One region of the Promicromonospora sp. NPDC052451 genome, then DNA from elsewhere that is predicted to be linked to it. Evidence: predicted binding sites of a transcription regulator. Region 1 holds the regulator's gene; the other holds the start of a gene.

What was found. Region 1 encodes HspR, which represses chaperone genes until heat shock. Its sites were predicted from a motif close to AAGTTGAGTCNNNNNGACTCAACTT; they were not measured.
Region 2: a site for HspR is predicted at 4,680-4,704, ahead of ACIG47_RS13985 (Hsp20/alpha crystallin family protein). Genes of this name have one in related genera too.

What each region holds. Positions count from the first base shown of each region.
Region 1 is NZ_JBIUAP010000009.1:43,348-50,933, forward strand. Features, by position in the region: gene ACIG47_RS16695 (dipeptidase) at 1-278, shown strand, start outside; gene ACIG47_RS16700 (hypothetical protein) at 280-552, opposite strand; gene ACIG47_RS16705 (GNAT family N-acetyltransferase) at 716-1,261, opposite strand; gene dnaK (molecular chaperone DnaK) at 1,423-3,288, shown strand; gene grpE (nucleotide exchange factor GrpE) at 3,285-3,980, shown strand; gene ACIG47_RS16720 (DnaJ C-terminal domain-containing protein) at 4,054-5,055, shown strand; gene ACIG47_RS16725 (heat shock protein transcriptional repressor HspR) at 5,147-5,599, shown strand; gene ACIG47_RS16730 (DUF1540 domain-containing protein) at 5,746-6,054, shown strand; gene ACIG47_RS16735 (hypothetical protein) at 6,136-6,903, opposite strand; gene ACIG47_RS16740 (sigma-70 family RNA polymerase sigma factor) at 7,153-7,586, shown strand, end outside.
Region 2 is NZ_JBIUAP010000007.1:47,180-54,765, forward strand. Features, by position in the region: gene glp (gephyrin-like molybdotransferase Glp) at 1-117, opposite strand, end outside; gene ACIG47_RS13965 (hypothetical protein) at 206-850, shown strand; gene ACIG47_RS13970 (dsRBD fold-containing protein) at 1,351-1,839, opposite strand; gene ACIG47_RS13975 (XdhC family protein) at 2,139-3,563, shown strand; gene ACIG47_RS13980 (LD-carboxypeptidase) at 3,637-4,638, shown strand; gene ACIG47_RS13985 (Hsp20/alpha crystallin family protein) at 4,740-5,156, shown strand; gene ACIG47_RS13990 (family 16 glycosylhydrolase) at 5,389-6,675, shown strand; gene ACIG47_RS13995 (ROK family protein) at 7,089-7,586, opposite strand, start outside.

The sequences.
Region 1 (7,586 bases):
GGTGGCAGGCGGAGCACCCCCAGCCGCGCACCACGCTGTCCGACGTCGTGGCGCACGTCGAGCACGTCCGCGAGGTGGCCGGCATCGAGCACGTCGGGCTCGGCGGCGACTACGACGGCACGCCCAGCCTCCCCGAGGGCCTCGAGGACGTGACCGGCTACCCCCGCCTGCTCGCGGCGCTCGCGGAGCGGGGCTGGTCGGACGTCGACCTCGGCCGGCTGTGCAGCGGCAACGTGCTGCGCGTCCTGCGTGACGCGGAGGCCGTCGCGGACGGCTGACTCAGCTGGGGAGCTGGACCACCTTGCGCTGGAAGCCCAGGGCCACCTTCTGCAGGGACTCCAGGGGGTCCTGGTCGTTGTGGTGGCTGATCTGCCGCAGCATCGACCCGGACGAGGCGAGCAGGGCGACGATCACGTCGCGCGCGTCCTCGCGCGTCTCGAGCGCCTCCTGGAGCAGGTCCTGGACGTGTGGTGACTTCAGGCCGTCCTCTTCGGGATCGAGCAGAGCTGTCAGGAGCGCGATCGACAACGAGCTTCCGTGGATGCTTGCCATGGTGGTCTCCCCCCGGTCGGGGCCCGGGTCCCCGGGCATCAGCCACCCCGCGGGCTGGCCCGCGGGGTACGCGTCCGACGCCCCACCCCCGCGGCCTCGGTCGTGCACCCCTGTGTACCGCAGGTCAAGGCGTCGCGCCTGTTGACGGGGGTGAAAACAGCCCTCAGTCGTGCAGGATCAGCTGGAACACGACGTGGTCCTGCCAGTCGCCCGCGATCTTCAGGTAGCTCGGCGCGTAGCCGATCTTCTCGAAGCCGACCCGCTTCAGCACCGCCTGCGAGGCCGTGTTGTGCGGCAGGGTGGCCGCCTGCAGGCGGTGCAGGCCGAGACCGTCCCGGGCGTGGGCCGCGAGGGCCTCCAGGGCGCCCGTCATCAGGCCCCGCCCCGTGTACCGCGCGTCGATCCAGTAGCCGATGTGCCCGTTCTCGAAGGCGCCGCGCACGATGTCGGTGAGGTTGAGCCGGCCCACGATCTCGCCGTCCGGCGCCTCGAGCACTGTGTACAGCGCGTTCCCGTTGGTGTTGGCGAGCACCTGGACCCACAGCCGGTCCTTGTGCCACTGCTCGGTCCAGAACTCCTCGGGCCGGGCCGGGTCCCACGGCGCCAGGTGCTCCCGGTTGCGGATGTAGGCGTGGGCGACCGCGACGGCGTCGTCCTTGGTCAGCTCGCGCAGCGTGACGCCGTCGGCGAGGGGGGTCTCGAAGGGCATGACGACACGATAGTGACGCCCGGCAGCGCCGTGGGAACTTTTCGGCGGTCGGGGAGGTTGAGTGAGGTGGACTCAACTTTGCGGCGGCGAGCTTGCTTCCCGTCGGACCCCGACCTAAAGTTGAGTGCAGAAGGCTCAATCTGTCGAGGAAGGCAGGCAACATGGCACGCGCAGTAGGTATCGACCTCGGCACCACCAACTCGGTGGTGTCGGTTCTCGAGGGTGGCGAGCCCACCGTCATCGCCAACGCGGAGGGCTCGCGGACCACCCCGTCGGTGGTCGCGTTCTCCAAGACTGGCGAGGTCCTGGTCGGTGAGGTCGCCAAGCGTCAGGCCGTCACCAACGTGGACCGCACGATCTCCTCGGTCAAGCGCCACATGGGCACCGACTGGACCGTGGACATCGACGGCAAGAACTACACGCCGCAGGAGATCTCGGCCCGCATCCTGGGCAAGCTCAAGCGCGACGCCGAGGAGTACCTGGGCGAGCCCGTCACGGACGCCGTGATCACCGTCCCGGCGTACTTCAACGACGCCGAGCGCCAGGCGACGAAGGACGCCGGGCAGATCGCCGGCCTCAACGTGCAGCGCATCGTCAACGAGCCCACCGCCGCCGCGCTCGCGTACGGCCTGGACAAGGGCAAGGAGGACGAGCTCATCCTCGTCTTCGACCTCGGTGGCGGTACGTTCGACGTCTCCCTGCTCGAGGTGGGCAAGGACGAGGACGACTTCTCGACCATCCAGGTGCGCGCCACCTCCGGTGACAACCGCCTCGGCGGCGACGACTGGGACGCCCGCATCGTCGACCACCTGATCAAGCAGGTGAAGAACTCCTCGGGCGTCGACCTGTCCAAGGACAAGATCGCGCTGCAGCGCCTCCGTGAGGCCGCCGAGCAGGCCAAGAAGGAGCTCTCGTCCGCGACGAGCACCAACATCTCGATGCAGTACCTGTCGATGAGCGAGAACGGCCCCATCCACCTGGACGAGAAGCTCACGCGCGCTCAGTTCCAGCAGATGACGCAGGACCTCATCGACCGCACCAAGGCGCCGTTCCACGCGGTGATCCGCGACGCCGGCATCTCCGTGTCGGACATCGACCACGTCGTGCTCGTGGGTGGTTCCACCCGCATGCCCGCCGTGACCGACGTCGTCAAGGAGCTCACCGGGGGCCGCGAGCCCAACAAGGGCGTGAACCCGGACGAGGTCGTGGCCGTCGGCGCCGCGCTGCAGGCCGGTGTCATCTCCGGTGACCGCAAGGACGTGCTGCTGATCGACGTCACGCCGCTGTCCCTCGGCATCGAGACCAAGGGTGGCGTGATGACCAAGCTCATCGAGCGCAACACGGCCATCCCGACCAAGCGCAGCGAGGTCTTCTCGACGGCCGACGACAACCAGCCGTCCGTGGCCATCCAGGTCTTCCAGGGCGAGCGCGAGTTCACCCGGGACAACAAGCCGCTGGGCGTCTTCGAGCTCACCGGCATCGCCCCGGCCCCGCGCGGCGTGCCGCAGATCGAGGTCACGTTCGACATCGACGCGAACGGCATCGTGCACGTGTCCGCCAAGGACCGCGGCACGGGCATGGAGCAGTCGATGAAGATCACCGGCGGTTCGGCCCTGCCCAAGGACGACATCGACCGCATGGTCAAGGACGCCGAGGCGCACGCCGAGGAGGACAAGAAGCGGCGCGAGGAGGCGGACACCCGCAACCAGGCCGAGGCCTTCGCGTACTCCATGGAGAAGCAGATCGCGGACAACCGCGACAAGCTCCCGGCCGAGGTCGTCACCGAGGTCGAGGCGGACATCGCCGCGGTCAAGTCCGCGCTGGAGGGCGAGGACGCCGAGGCCGTGAAGACGTCGTACGAGAAGCTCGGCGCGTCCTCGCAGAAGATCGGCGAGGCGCTGTACTCGGCCGAGCAGCCCGCGGCGCAGGGCGCTCAGGGCGGCCCGCAGGCGGCGAACGCGCAGTCCGCCCCCGACGAGGACGTCGTCGACGCCGAGATCGTGGACGACGAGGACGAGCGCAAGTGACCGAGGAGAACCCGCAGGGGACCCCCGAGCCCGAGGGCTCGGGGGAGCACCCCTTCCAGTTCACGGACAAGCGCAAGGTCGACAGCTCCGGCGACGAGGCGCGCCCGGCCACGCCGGGCGAGCCTGCTGCGGCGGGCGCGGAGACCCCGGAGGAGTCCGCCCCGGCGGACCAGCCGGGCGAGGCCGCCGGCCAGGAGGGCGCGTCGGACGACCCGCTGGCGGGGCTCGACTTCGAGCCCTCCGGTGACGCCGGCGAGGCCGCCGAGGTGCTGAAGGCCAAGGCCGAGGCAGCCGAGCACCTGGACGCGCTGCAGCGCGAGCGGGCCAGCTTCACGAACTACCGCAACCGGGCGCTGCGCGACCAGGAGGCCGCGCGGGACCGGGGCGTGCAGGACGTGCTGAGCGCCCTGCTGCCGGTGCTCGACGACATCGAGCGTGCCAAGCAGCACGGCGAGCTGGACGGGCCCATGGCCGCGATCGCGGAGAAGATCGACCAGAGCCTGCAGAAGTTCGGCGTCGAGCGGTTCGGCAAGGTGGGCGAGGAGTTCGACCCCACCGTGCACGAGGCGCTCATGCACTCGACCGACGCCGACGCGTCGGCCACCACGGTGAACCTCGTGGTCGAGCCCGGGTACCGGATCGGCGAGAAGGTGGTCCGGGCGGCGCGCGTGGGTGTCGTCGGACCGGAGTAGGTCTCGTCTCCCGGAGCCGGGCACGCCCTGACGGCGTGCCCGGCTCCGGGAGCACAGTGCGGAAGGAGGTGCCATGACCGGTCAGGACTGGATGGAGAAGGACTTCTACGCCGTGCTGGGCGTGTCCAAGGACGCCGACGACGCGGCCGTCAAGAAGGCCTACCGCAAGCTCGCGCGCCAGTACCACCCCGACCAGAACCAGGGGAACGCCGCAGCCGAGTCCAAGTTCAAGGAGATCGGCGAGGCCTACGCGGTCCTGTCGGACCCGGAACAGCGCCGGCAGTACGACGCCGTGCGCGCCATGGCCGGCGGTGCGCGGTTCTCCGCAGGCCCCGGCGGCGCCGGGGCGGGCGGCTTCGAGGACATCATGGGCGCGATGTTCGGCGGTGGCCAGGGCCGGGGCGGCCCGCGGGTGCGCTACTCCCAGGGCGGGGCGGGCACCGCGGGCTTCGAGGACATCCTCGGCTCGATGTTCGGCGGCAGGTCCGGCTACGCGTCCACGGGGCCGGCCGGGTTCACCGCGCCGAGCCCGGGGGCCGACATCGCGGCACAGGTCACGCTGCCGTTCCGGGCGGCCGTGGAGGGCACGACCGCGGACCTCGAGGTGGGCGGCCGCACCATCCACGCCCGGATCCCCGCGGGGATCAACGACGGCAAGAAGATCCGTCTGCGGGGCAAGGGCCAGCCCGGGACCAACGGGGGCCCGGCCGGCGACCTGGTGGTCACCGTGCACGTGGCGCCCCACCCGGTCTGGACGCTGGACGGGCACAACCTGCGGATGACGGTGCCGGTCACGTTCGCAGAAGCGGCGCTCGGCACCACGCTGGACGTGCCGACCCTCGACGGGTCGACCGTGCGGCTCAAGGTGCCCGCGGGAACGCCGTCGGGCCGAGTGCTCCGGATCAAGGGGCGCGGGGTGCGCAGCGCGAGCGCGACGGGCGACCTGCTCGTGGGCGTGCAGGTGGCCGTGCCGCAGAAGCTCAGCAAGAAGGCCAGGGAGGCGCTGGAGTCCTTCGCTGCCGAGAGCGACGGCGAGGACGTGCGCGCGGGGCTCGCCCGGCGCGCGGCCGAATGACACCCGGCGCGGTGGGGCAGGTGCCCCGCCGCGCCGGTCTCGGCTAATCTGCCGGGACGCCGGACCGGCGGTGACGAGACAGGGAGGGCACATGATCGACGACGACGCACCGGTGCTCACCGTCTCCAAGGCCGCGGAGCTCGCGGGGATGCACCCGCAGACTCTGCGGCAGTACGACCGGCTCGGTCTCGTGGTGCCGCGGCGCACGCGCGGGCGCGGCCGCCGGTACTCACGGCGGGACGTGTCACGCCTGCTCCAGGTGCAGCGGCTCGCGCAGGTCGAGGGCATCAACCTGGCCGGCATCAAGCGCATCCTCGACCTGGAGGCGCACGTCTCGGTCCTGGAGGAACGCCTCAGCGACCTGCTCATGCGCGTCCAGGAGGAGGGCCGGGTGTTCGCCGCCGGGCCGTCCGCCGGTGACGTCGTCGTCGTGCAGCGCGGGCAGCGGGTCCGCAGCACGGCGATGCGGGTCGACCTCGAGCACCGCGGGGTCGGCGGCGGCGCCGTCGTGCTCTGGCGGCCGACGCACCGCCGCGAGGAATGACGGACGATTTCAGCAATGCCATTCTTTCCTTAATGGAAATGCGTACCGGCAGATAGGTAAGGCATTCCTTGCTCTCCGCCTCCTGCATTTCTGGAATACGATCGAGGTATTCCGGAGGTCAAGCACGGCAGGCGAGGAGAGAACAGATGAGCACGCTGATGGAGATGCCCGAGGTCGTCGAGTGCTCGATCGACGGCTGCGGCTACAACCACGACCACGGCTGCCACGCGGGCGCCGTCACGATCGGCGGTCACACGGGGGACGCCTCGTGCGCCACGTTCATCCCGCTGAGCACGAAGGGTGGTCTGGAGAAGGTCATCGCCCACGTCGGTGCCTGCCAGCGCGGCGAGTGCCTGCACAACGACAACCTGGAGTGCGGCGCGCCGTCGATCCGGGTGGGTGCCGGTCCCGAGGACCCGGGCCACGCCGACTGCCTGACCTTCCAGGAGCGCTGAGTCCGCACGAGCGACAGGGCGCCCGCTCTCCGTCGAGCGGGCGCCCTGCGCTGGTTCGTGGGACGCCGGGGCGCCGCGGGCTCAGCGAGCCAGGTGGTCCAGCAGGAGCAGTGCGTCGTCGTGCGTCCCGGGCAGACGCTCCACCCAGACCCGGGTGGGCCGCCGCACCTCGGTGGTGAGGCCGAGCACCTCGGCGTTGCGCTCCACGACACGGCGGAGCGACTGGCCCAGCTCGGCGGTCGAGGGGCCGCGCTCGCAGAGCACCACGAAGGTGCCGTCCCCGATCGCGGCCATGGGGTGGCCCTCGCCGAAGACCTGGTGCAGCGTGCGGCCGATGGCCGCGGAGCGTGCCAGCCGCTGCCAGGTGTCGAGGTTGTCCAGGCCCACGTCGAGCACGAGCAGGCAGTGCGTGCTCCCGGCCGTGGTGCCCGAGCGCTGGGCCGCGCCGTACGTCTCGCGCAGCCGCTCGCCCAGGTACTCGCCGGTCGGCAGTCCTGTCGACGGGTCGCGCGTGGCGATCTGGTAGGGGACCCGCTCGCGTTCACCGACCCAGCCGATCGCCGCGGCGCGCAGCGCGCCCACGTCCGTCGGCCGGCCGAACGCGGCGTAGAGGCACGCCACGTCGTCCAGCGCCTCGGTGATCCCGGCACCGACAGCCGCCCGGGCCGCGCCCAGCCGCTCGGCGGGCGCGATCACGCCCCGGCCCTCGGCCAGGGCCTCGGCCAGTGCCTCTGCGGCGGGGTGGTCCCAGTCGTTCGGCCGGATCCAGACCGAGGCGAGGCTCGTGGCGCGCCACCGCTCGCGCAGGTCGTGAATTCGCACCCGCGCCTCCTGCTGTGACTCGCTCATGATGAAGGGACCCTCACGGGGATACATCATGACGCACCTTCGGGGTCGGAGTAGCACACTTCACCCGGAGGCTGTGGGCGATTTGTATTTTTCAGCCCCTGGGATTCGCGCTGTGGCTCTATAGTCTTGGGCAGGACACGGCCGAGAGTCTGGGTGGACGTGAAGCAAGTCGAGAGCAGTACCGGGGAGACCCCGAGCGACGCGGAACTGATCCTGCAGGTCAGGTCGGGTAACCGCGAGGCTTTTGGCGTGCTCTACGAGCGTCACGCGGCCGCCGCGCGAGCGCTCGCCCGCCAGTACGTCTCGCCCTCCGACGCCGAGGACGTCGTCGCCGACGCCTTCAGCAAGCTCTTCGAGATGCTCCGCCGTGGTGCCGGACCCGACACCGGGTTCCGCCCCTACCTCTACACCGTGGTGCGCCACCGCGCGTTCGACGTGCGGCGCGGCGCCGTGCGTACCCGGCCGAGCACGGACGACGAGATCGAGTCGGTGCTGGGCCGGGTGGCGTCCGAGGAGGACCCGGCCCTCGCCGACTTCGAGCGCAGCGTGGTCTACCGGGCGTACGCCGACCTTCCGGAGCGGTGGCGCGAGGTGCTCTGGTACGTGCTGGTCGACGACGTGAAGCCGGCGCAGGTGGCGCCGTTGCTGGGGCTCAGCCCGAACGGCGTCTCCGCGCTGCTGTA
Region 2 (7,586 bases), on a different contig from region 1:
GACACGCCCCAGCACGTCGGGACCGACCGGCACCTCCTCGACGGGACGTTCGGCGAGCGGCGCGAGAAGCTCCGCGACGTCGGCCCGATGCTGTTCCACGTCCACGCGATCACCCATGTCCGCAACCTATCCCGGCACCACGCGAGCCTCCGCACCGGCACGTCCCGCTCTGGCGCGGGAGCCGGACGTGACGCAAGAATCGACCATGCACATCCACGCGCTGAGCAACAACGGGACCACCCCCGACGGCGCGCTGGTGCGCCGCGACGCGCAGACCCACGACGGGCTGCGGGTGCTGGACTCCGTGCTCGCCATGCGGCCCACGCCCGACGTGGTGCTGCGAGCCCGGCAGCGCGTGGAGTACGACGGGGACATCCGCCACTGGGTGCGCTACTCGCTGCAGCGCGAACCCGGGGGCGTGGACGTCGCGTTCGAGCGCTCCGAGCTGCCGCCCGGCGTCGGGGACGGCGTGCCGTCCTTCGCCCGGTACCTGCTGGTGCTGGAGCTCGCGTCGGTGGGCGCGTGGGTCGAGTACACGCAGCTCGACGACGCGGACCCCACGCGCGCGCAGCACGCGCTGCTCGTCCGCACCGACACGCAACCGCTGGTGCTGCCGGACGGCATCTCGACGTCGGCGATGCGCATCGACCAGCTCCTGGACGGCGTGCCCGCCAACGCGTTCTGGTGCGACGCGTTCGGAGTGCTCCAGGCGGACTACATCGAGCGGTTCCCCGACGGCAGCCAGGTCACGGGGATCTCCTGGCGCACCACGTGGGAGGGCATCGAGCCCTGGCTCGACGCCGAGGTGCGCGGGGCGCTGGACGCCTCGGGGATCCTGGTGCAGCCGTAGGGCTGGGGTTGGTGTGGCGGGTGCGCCGGGGGTGGTGCGGGTGGCGGGGGTGGGAGTGGCTGGTGTGGGTCCGCCCGGTCCAGCTGATGTGAGCCCGGCGGACGTGAGCCCGGCGGACGTGGACCCGGCGGACGTGGACCCCGCTGACGTGACCGGCCTGATAAGTGGTCCGCGGCCCGCCTGATGTGTGACCGGGCTGATGTGTGACCGGGCTGATGTGCGACCAGGCCGATGTGCGACCAGGCCGATGTGCGACCAGGCCGATGTGACCACCGCCTGGTGTGCGGCCGACCGAGGGGGGCGTCTTCGGTCACCTGCCCGGCTCGGACCGCGATGTTCGGTCCCTTGCCGCGAGATCGGCCCACCGCCGGGCCGATCTCGCGGCAAGGGACCGAACACGCAGCCGGCGCAGATGCATCTGACCGAAGCCACCACACCGAACCGCCCCGACGCACGGCCCGCTCCTGGATCTGCGACCGCATCGCCCACCGGGGCCGCACCTACCGGTGCAGGTGCGCCTTGTGCCCCACTGCCGCCGAGACGTCGCTCTCGGCGACCGCGAGCAGCCGGTCCGCGAGCCGCCGCAACGCCCGGCCCGCCGCGATCTCGTCGCCGATCATCGGCACCTCGGGATCCTGGGGCGCCTTCCGCGCGTGCCCGACGCCGCGCAGCGACTCCGGCGGGCCGTTCATCACCATCGCCTCCGCCGTGGTGCTGTCCCCGGACTCGACCACGGTGATCCGCACGTCCCAGGTGAGCGCGCGCCCCGGGTGAGCGGGCTCCGCCGTCGTGCTCCCGGTCGGTGCGCCCGGATCGACGATCGTGTCCGCGCCCGGGAAGACGAGCGTCTCCTCGCCCGTGTCGGACCACCTGACCCGGTACGGCGGCGACCCGTCGTCGTGGGGGCACTCGGTCACCACGCCGTCACGCACCGCGCCGCCGACCACTCCCGAGGCCGTCACTATCCGGTCGCCCACTGCTGCCTTCATGGGTCCTCCTCGCGTCGTTGCGGTACTTCCATCATCGCTCCGTTCGGGCCGGTGCGTCAGGTGATCGTTTGATGCGGCTGTCACGCGGGCGACTCCCGGCCGTGACGAAGAAGTGGGACGCTGACGGAGAGGTGCCCGGCGGCTTCCGACAGCGGGCCGGAACGGGCTCGGCGTGCCGGGCGGACGGACGCGCGTGCCGAACGTGCCGGGCGGACGGACGCGAGTGCCGAGCGAGCGTACGCGAGCGCCGAACGGGCGTACACGGGTGCCGGGCTCGTGATCGGAAGGAGGTGCGCCGCGTGCTGGATCTGCTGCCGCAGCTGCTGGACTGGTGGCGCACCGGCGAGCGCGCCGCCGTCGCCACGGTGGTGCGCACGTTCCGGTCGGCGCCACGTGAACCGGGCGCCGCGATGGCCGTCGGACCGGGCGGCGAGGTGATCGGCTCCGTGTCCGGCGGATGCGTCGAGGGCGCGGTGTACGACGTGTGCCTGGAGGTCGCCGAGACCGGCCGCCCCGCACTGGTCCGCTACGGCGTGTCCGACGAGGCGGCTTTCGACGTCGGTCTGACCTGCGGCGGGACCATCGAGCTCTTCGTCGCGCCGCTCTCCCGTGCCGCCTGGCCGGACTTCGATGCGTTCGCGCGGCGGGCGATCGGACGCACGACGCCGGGTAGCGACGCCGCGACGAGCACCCACGCTGACGCGGCAGCCGGCGGCGGCGTCTGCCTGGCCACGGTCGTGGCCGCACCGGGCGGTACGACGGTGGGTCGGCACCTGATCGTCCTCGAGGCCGCACCAGCCGAACCCGGCGCCAGCGCCGGCCCCGGTCCGAGGTTCCCGCCCGGACCCGCGCCTGCGCCCAGCCTGGGCGACGCAAGGCTGGGCGACGCAGGACTCGGCAACACAGAGCTAGACGCCGCAGGGCTGGACGACGCAGGACGCGGCAATGCAGGACGCGGCAATGCAGGACGCAGTAATGCGGGGCTCGGCAACACAGAGCTGGACCCAGCAGAACTCGGCAACACGGAACTCGACGCCGCAGAACTCGGCAACACAGGGCTAGGCAACGCGGGCCTCGACGCCGCCGTCGCCGCGGACGCCGTCGGGCAGATCACGGCGGGCCTCTCCACGCTGCGGGAGTACGGACCGCACGGCGAGCGCACGGGTACCGGGACGCAGGTCTTCCTCCAGGTGTTCGCACCCCGCCCGCGCCTGCTCGTATTCGGTGCCATCGACTTCGCCGCCGCGATGACCCGCGCCGGACGGCTGCTGGGCTACCACGTCACGGTCTGTGACGCGCGCCCGATCTTCACCACGGCACAGCGCTTCCCGGAGGCGGACGAGCTGGTCGTGGACTGGCCGCACCGCTACCTCACCGCCGAGATCGAGGCCGGGCGCGTGTCCGGGCGCGACGCCGTCTGCGTGCTCACCCACGACCCGAAGTTCGACGTGCCGCTGCTGCGCACCGCGCTCACCGGTCTGCCCGCCGGCACATACGTGGGCGCGATGGGCTCCCGCCGTGCGCACGCGGACCGCGAGGCCCGCCTGATCGACGACGGCGTACCGCCCGAGGCGCTGGCAAGACTTCGCAGCCCGATCGGCCTCGACCTGGGCGCCCGCACCCCAGACGAGACGGCGGTCGCGATCGCGGCCGAGATGATCGCGACCCGCTCGGGCGCCTCGGCCAGACCGCTGCGCGAGACCCACGGCCCGATCCACGGGTGACCTGTCGGTCCTGGCCCGACCTGCGCAGCGGACCTCGCAGCCCGCACGGCCACCACCGTCCTAGGCTGCAGCCATGCCAGAGCACGTAGAGACCGTCGTCCCGCCCAGGCTCCGCCGTGGCGACACCCTCCGGGTGATCGCTCCCGCGCGGTCCCGGACCATGGTCATGGAGCACGACAACACCCGGTGGATCGACGAGCGGTTCGCCGCCATGGGGCTCACGCTCACGTTCGGTGAGCACGTGGACGAGGACGACCAGTTCCGCAGCAGCACCGTCGAGCACCGCGTCGCGGACCTGCACGCCGCGTTCGCCGACCCGTCCGTGGCGGGGATCCTGACCGTGATCGGCGGCTTCAACAGCAACGAGCTGCTGCCGTACCTGGACTTCGACCTGATCGCGGCGAACCCGAAGGTCTTCTGCGGCTACTCGGACATCACCGCGCTGCAGAACGCGATCCTCGCGCGCACCGGTCTGGTCACGTACTCCGGACCGCACTGGTCGAGCTGGGGCATGCGCGACCACTTCGAGCCCACCGGGGACTGGTTCCGCGCGGCCGTGACCGACGACGCCCCGATCGTCGTGAAGCCCTCGGCCGCCTGGACCGACGACCTGTGGTTCGCCGACCAGGACGCCCGCACGCCCGTACCGAACGAGGGCTGGTGGCCGCTGCGGCCGGGGCGAGCCGCGGGCCGGGTCGTCGGCGGCAACCTGAGCACGCTGGCGCTGCTGCACGGCACCCCGTACCTGCCCTCGCTGGACGGCGCACTCCTGTTCCTAGAGGACGACTTCGAGTCCGACGCCGCCCACGTGGCCCGCCACCTCACGGCCCTGCTCCAGCAGCCGGGCGCGGACGGCGTCACCGGCCTGGTGATCGGCCGGTTCCAGGCGAGCTCCGGCGTGACGCGCGAGGCGCTCGACGAGATCGTCGCGCGTCAGCCCGCCCTGCGCGGCAAGCCGGTCCTGGCGGGCGTGGACTTCGGGCACACCAGCCCGCTGCTCACCCTCCCGGTGGGCGGCACGGCGGAGGTCGCCGTCGGCCCGGACGAGGCAACGCTGACGATCACCCGCCACTGACCTCGTGGTCCCGGGGCGGCGTCCGCCGTCGGCGAACCCGGAAATTGAGTCGGGTCGACTCAGGTTGTACCGGTCATCAGACCCCGCCCGAGGAGGACATCATGACCACCGTTCTGACCCGTTCCCCGTTCGCCCACACCTGGCTCCGCGACCCGTGGAGCCAGACGCTGGCCGCCGAGGGCCCCGTGCCCGCGGCCGACGTCTACCGTGAGGGCGAGGACCTCGTCGCCCGCCTCGACCTGCCGGGTGTGAACCCGGCCGACGACATCACCGTCGAGGTCGAGGGCCGCAAGCTCGTCGTCCGCGGCGAGCGCAAGGACCAGCGCTCGGAGGAGTCCGAGGGCCGCCGCATCTCGGAGGTCCGCTTCGGCTCCTTCCGCCGCACCGTCACGCTGCCGAAGGCCGTGGACGGCGACGCCGTCCGCGCGTCCTACGACGCGGGCGTGCTGACGGTCACCGTGCCGGGCGTCTTCGCCGGCACGACGCCGCAGCGCATCGAGGTCACCACCGCCGCCTGATCCCAGGCGCTCCACCGACGGCGCCCGACCGCTCCACGCGGCCGGGCGCCGTCGTCGTGTACGGGGCCTTTTCACCCCTTCCGGCGCGGCACGCCGTGGACGCCGTCGGGGAAAACCCGTATGTGCCGGTCAGATCGTTGTCTGCCGCGAAACGGCGCCAAATACTTCTCCTGAGCACCGCACCCGTCGCGCCCCAGCGCAGCGGGAGGACACGTCCGCGAAGGAGCGTTCGATGCGTCGCACCAGACACCGCACCACCCGCACCGCACTGGTGGCCACGGCCGCCCTGTCGCTCGTCCTGTCGGCCTCGCTCGCGGCCTCGGCGGCCGCACCGCGCGCCGGCGACGCCGGGCCCACCGCAGACGACGCCGCCGCACCGGCCGCATCCGCCCAGGACCTGGCAGCGGCCCTGACCTGGTCGGACGAGTTCGACGGCGCTGCCGGCAGCGCGCCCAACGCCGCCAACTGGAACCACGAGACCGGCGCGGGCGGCTGGGGCAACAACGAGCTGCAGAACTACGTGAACTCGCGTCAGAACTCCGCGCTGGACGGCAACGGCAACCTCGTCATCACGGCCCGGCAGGACGGCAACGGCGGGTACACCTCCGCCCGCCTGACCACCAAGGGCAAGGTCCAGCCGCAGTACGGCCGCCTGGAGGCGCGCATCAAGATCCCGCGCGGGCAGGGCATCTGGCCGGCGTTCTGGATGCTGGGGGCGCAGTTCCCGAGCACGCCGTGGCCGAACTCGGGCGAGATCGACATCATGGAGAACATCGGCCGCGAGCCGCACCTGGTGCACGGCACGCTGCACGGCCCCGGGTACTCGGGCGGCAACCCCATCACCGGGCAGTACATGCACCCGCAGGGCTGGTCGTTCGCCGACGACTTCCACACCTTCGCCGTCGACTGGAGCCCCAACTCCATCACGTGGCTCGTGGACGGCGTCGCCTACCAGACGTTCACCCCGGCCAACACCGGGAGCAACCCCTGGGTCTTCAACCAGCCGTTCTTCTTCATCCTGAACGTCGCCGTCGGCGGCAACTGGCCCGGATACCCGGACGGGACCACCCAGTTCCCGCAGCAGATGGTGGTCGACTACGTGCGCGTCTACGACTCCACCGGCGGCGGGGGCAGCCGCACCGGCACCGTCACGGCGTCCAACGGCATCTGCCTCGACGTGGCCGGCGCCAACACCGCCAACGGCACGCCGATCCAGCTCGCCTGGTGCAACGGCAACGCCGCCCAGCAGTGGACGGTCGGCACCGACGGCACCGTCCGGGCGCTGGGCAAGTGCCTGGACGTCTCGGGCGGCGGCACCGCGGCCGGCACCCCGGTCCAGCTCTGGGACTGCAACGGCACGGGGGCGCAGCAGTGGACCGCCGTGAGTGGCACCCAGGCGCTGCGCAACCCGCAGTCCGGGCGCTGCCTCCAGCCCGTGGGCCGGGTGCAGAACGACGGCACCCGCACGGAGATCGCCAACTGCGACGGGAGCACTGTTCAGCGCTGGACGCTGCCTTAGCGGGTTTCCGGGCCCGCGCGATGAGGGGCTTGCCGACCGGCGTGGGGTAGCGGGCACGCCGACCCGCGGGGTGGGCGCGCCGACCCGTGGTTTGGCGGGCGCGCCAGCCTGAGCGGGGTGGCACGCGTGACACCCCTCCGATAGTGCGCTTCTACCCAGTCATCAGGCCCAGAAACCGACACGATCTTGGGCCTGATGACGGGGTAGAAGCGCACCTTTCTGTGGCGACGCCGGCATGCCGAGCATTCGACCGATCCAGGCGGTCGGAGCCGGTATGCCCGGCATTCGACCGACCCTGGCGGTCAGACCGGTATGCCCAACACTCGACCGACCCGGGCGGTCGGACCGCCAGGATCAGGAGCGCACCAAGCAGGAGCGCATCAAGCAGGAGCGCACCGCAGCAGCGCGTCGCGTCAGCTCGCGGGCCGCCGCGCCAGGGCTGCCGCACCCACGACCGTCGCATCGCCGCCGAGGGCAGCACGACGCACCTCGACCGGGTGCCCCGACACGGGCGGCGCCTCGCGGAGCCGCGCCAGAAGGGCGGGTTCCAGCAGGTCCCACGCGCGCGCCAGGCCGCCGCCCACCACCACGTGGCCGACGTCGAGCAGTGCGGCCACGACGAGCACCGCCGACCCGACGGCGTGCCCCGCGTCCGCGTGCACCCGGAGCGCCACCGGGTCCCCGGCCCGAGCCCGGACCTCGATCTCGGCCGCACCGACGGGCCCGGACCCGCCCCGTTCGTCCAAGCCTCGGCCTCGCGCGTCCAAACCCCGCCCGGCAGGCGCCACCCCCTCGGCCCCTACCCCCTCGGCCGCGACCCCCGCAGGCCGCACCTCCGCAGACCCCACCTCCGCAGACCCCACCTCCGCAGACCCCACCTCCGCAGGCCGCACCTCCGCAGGCCCCACACC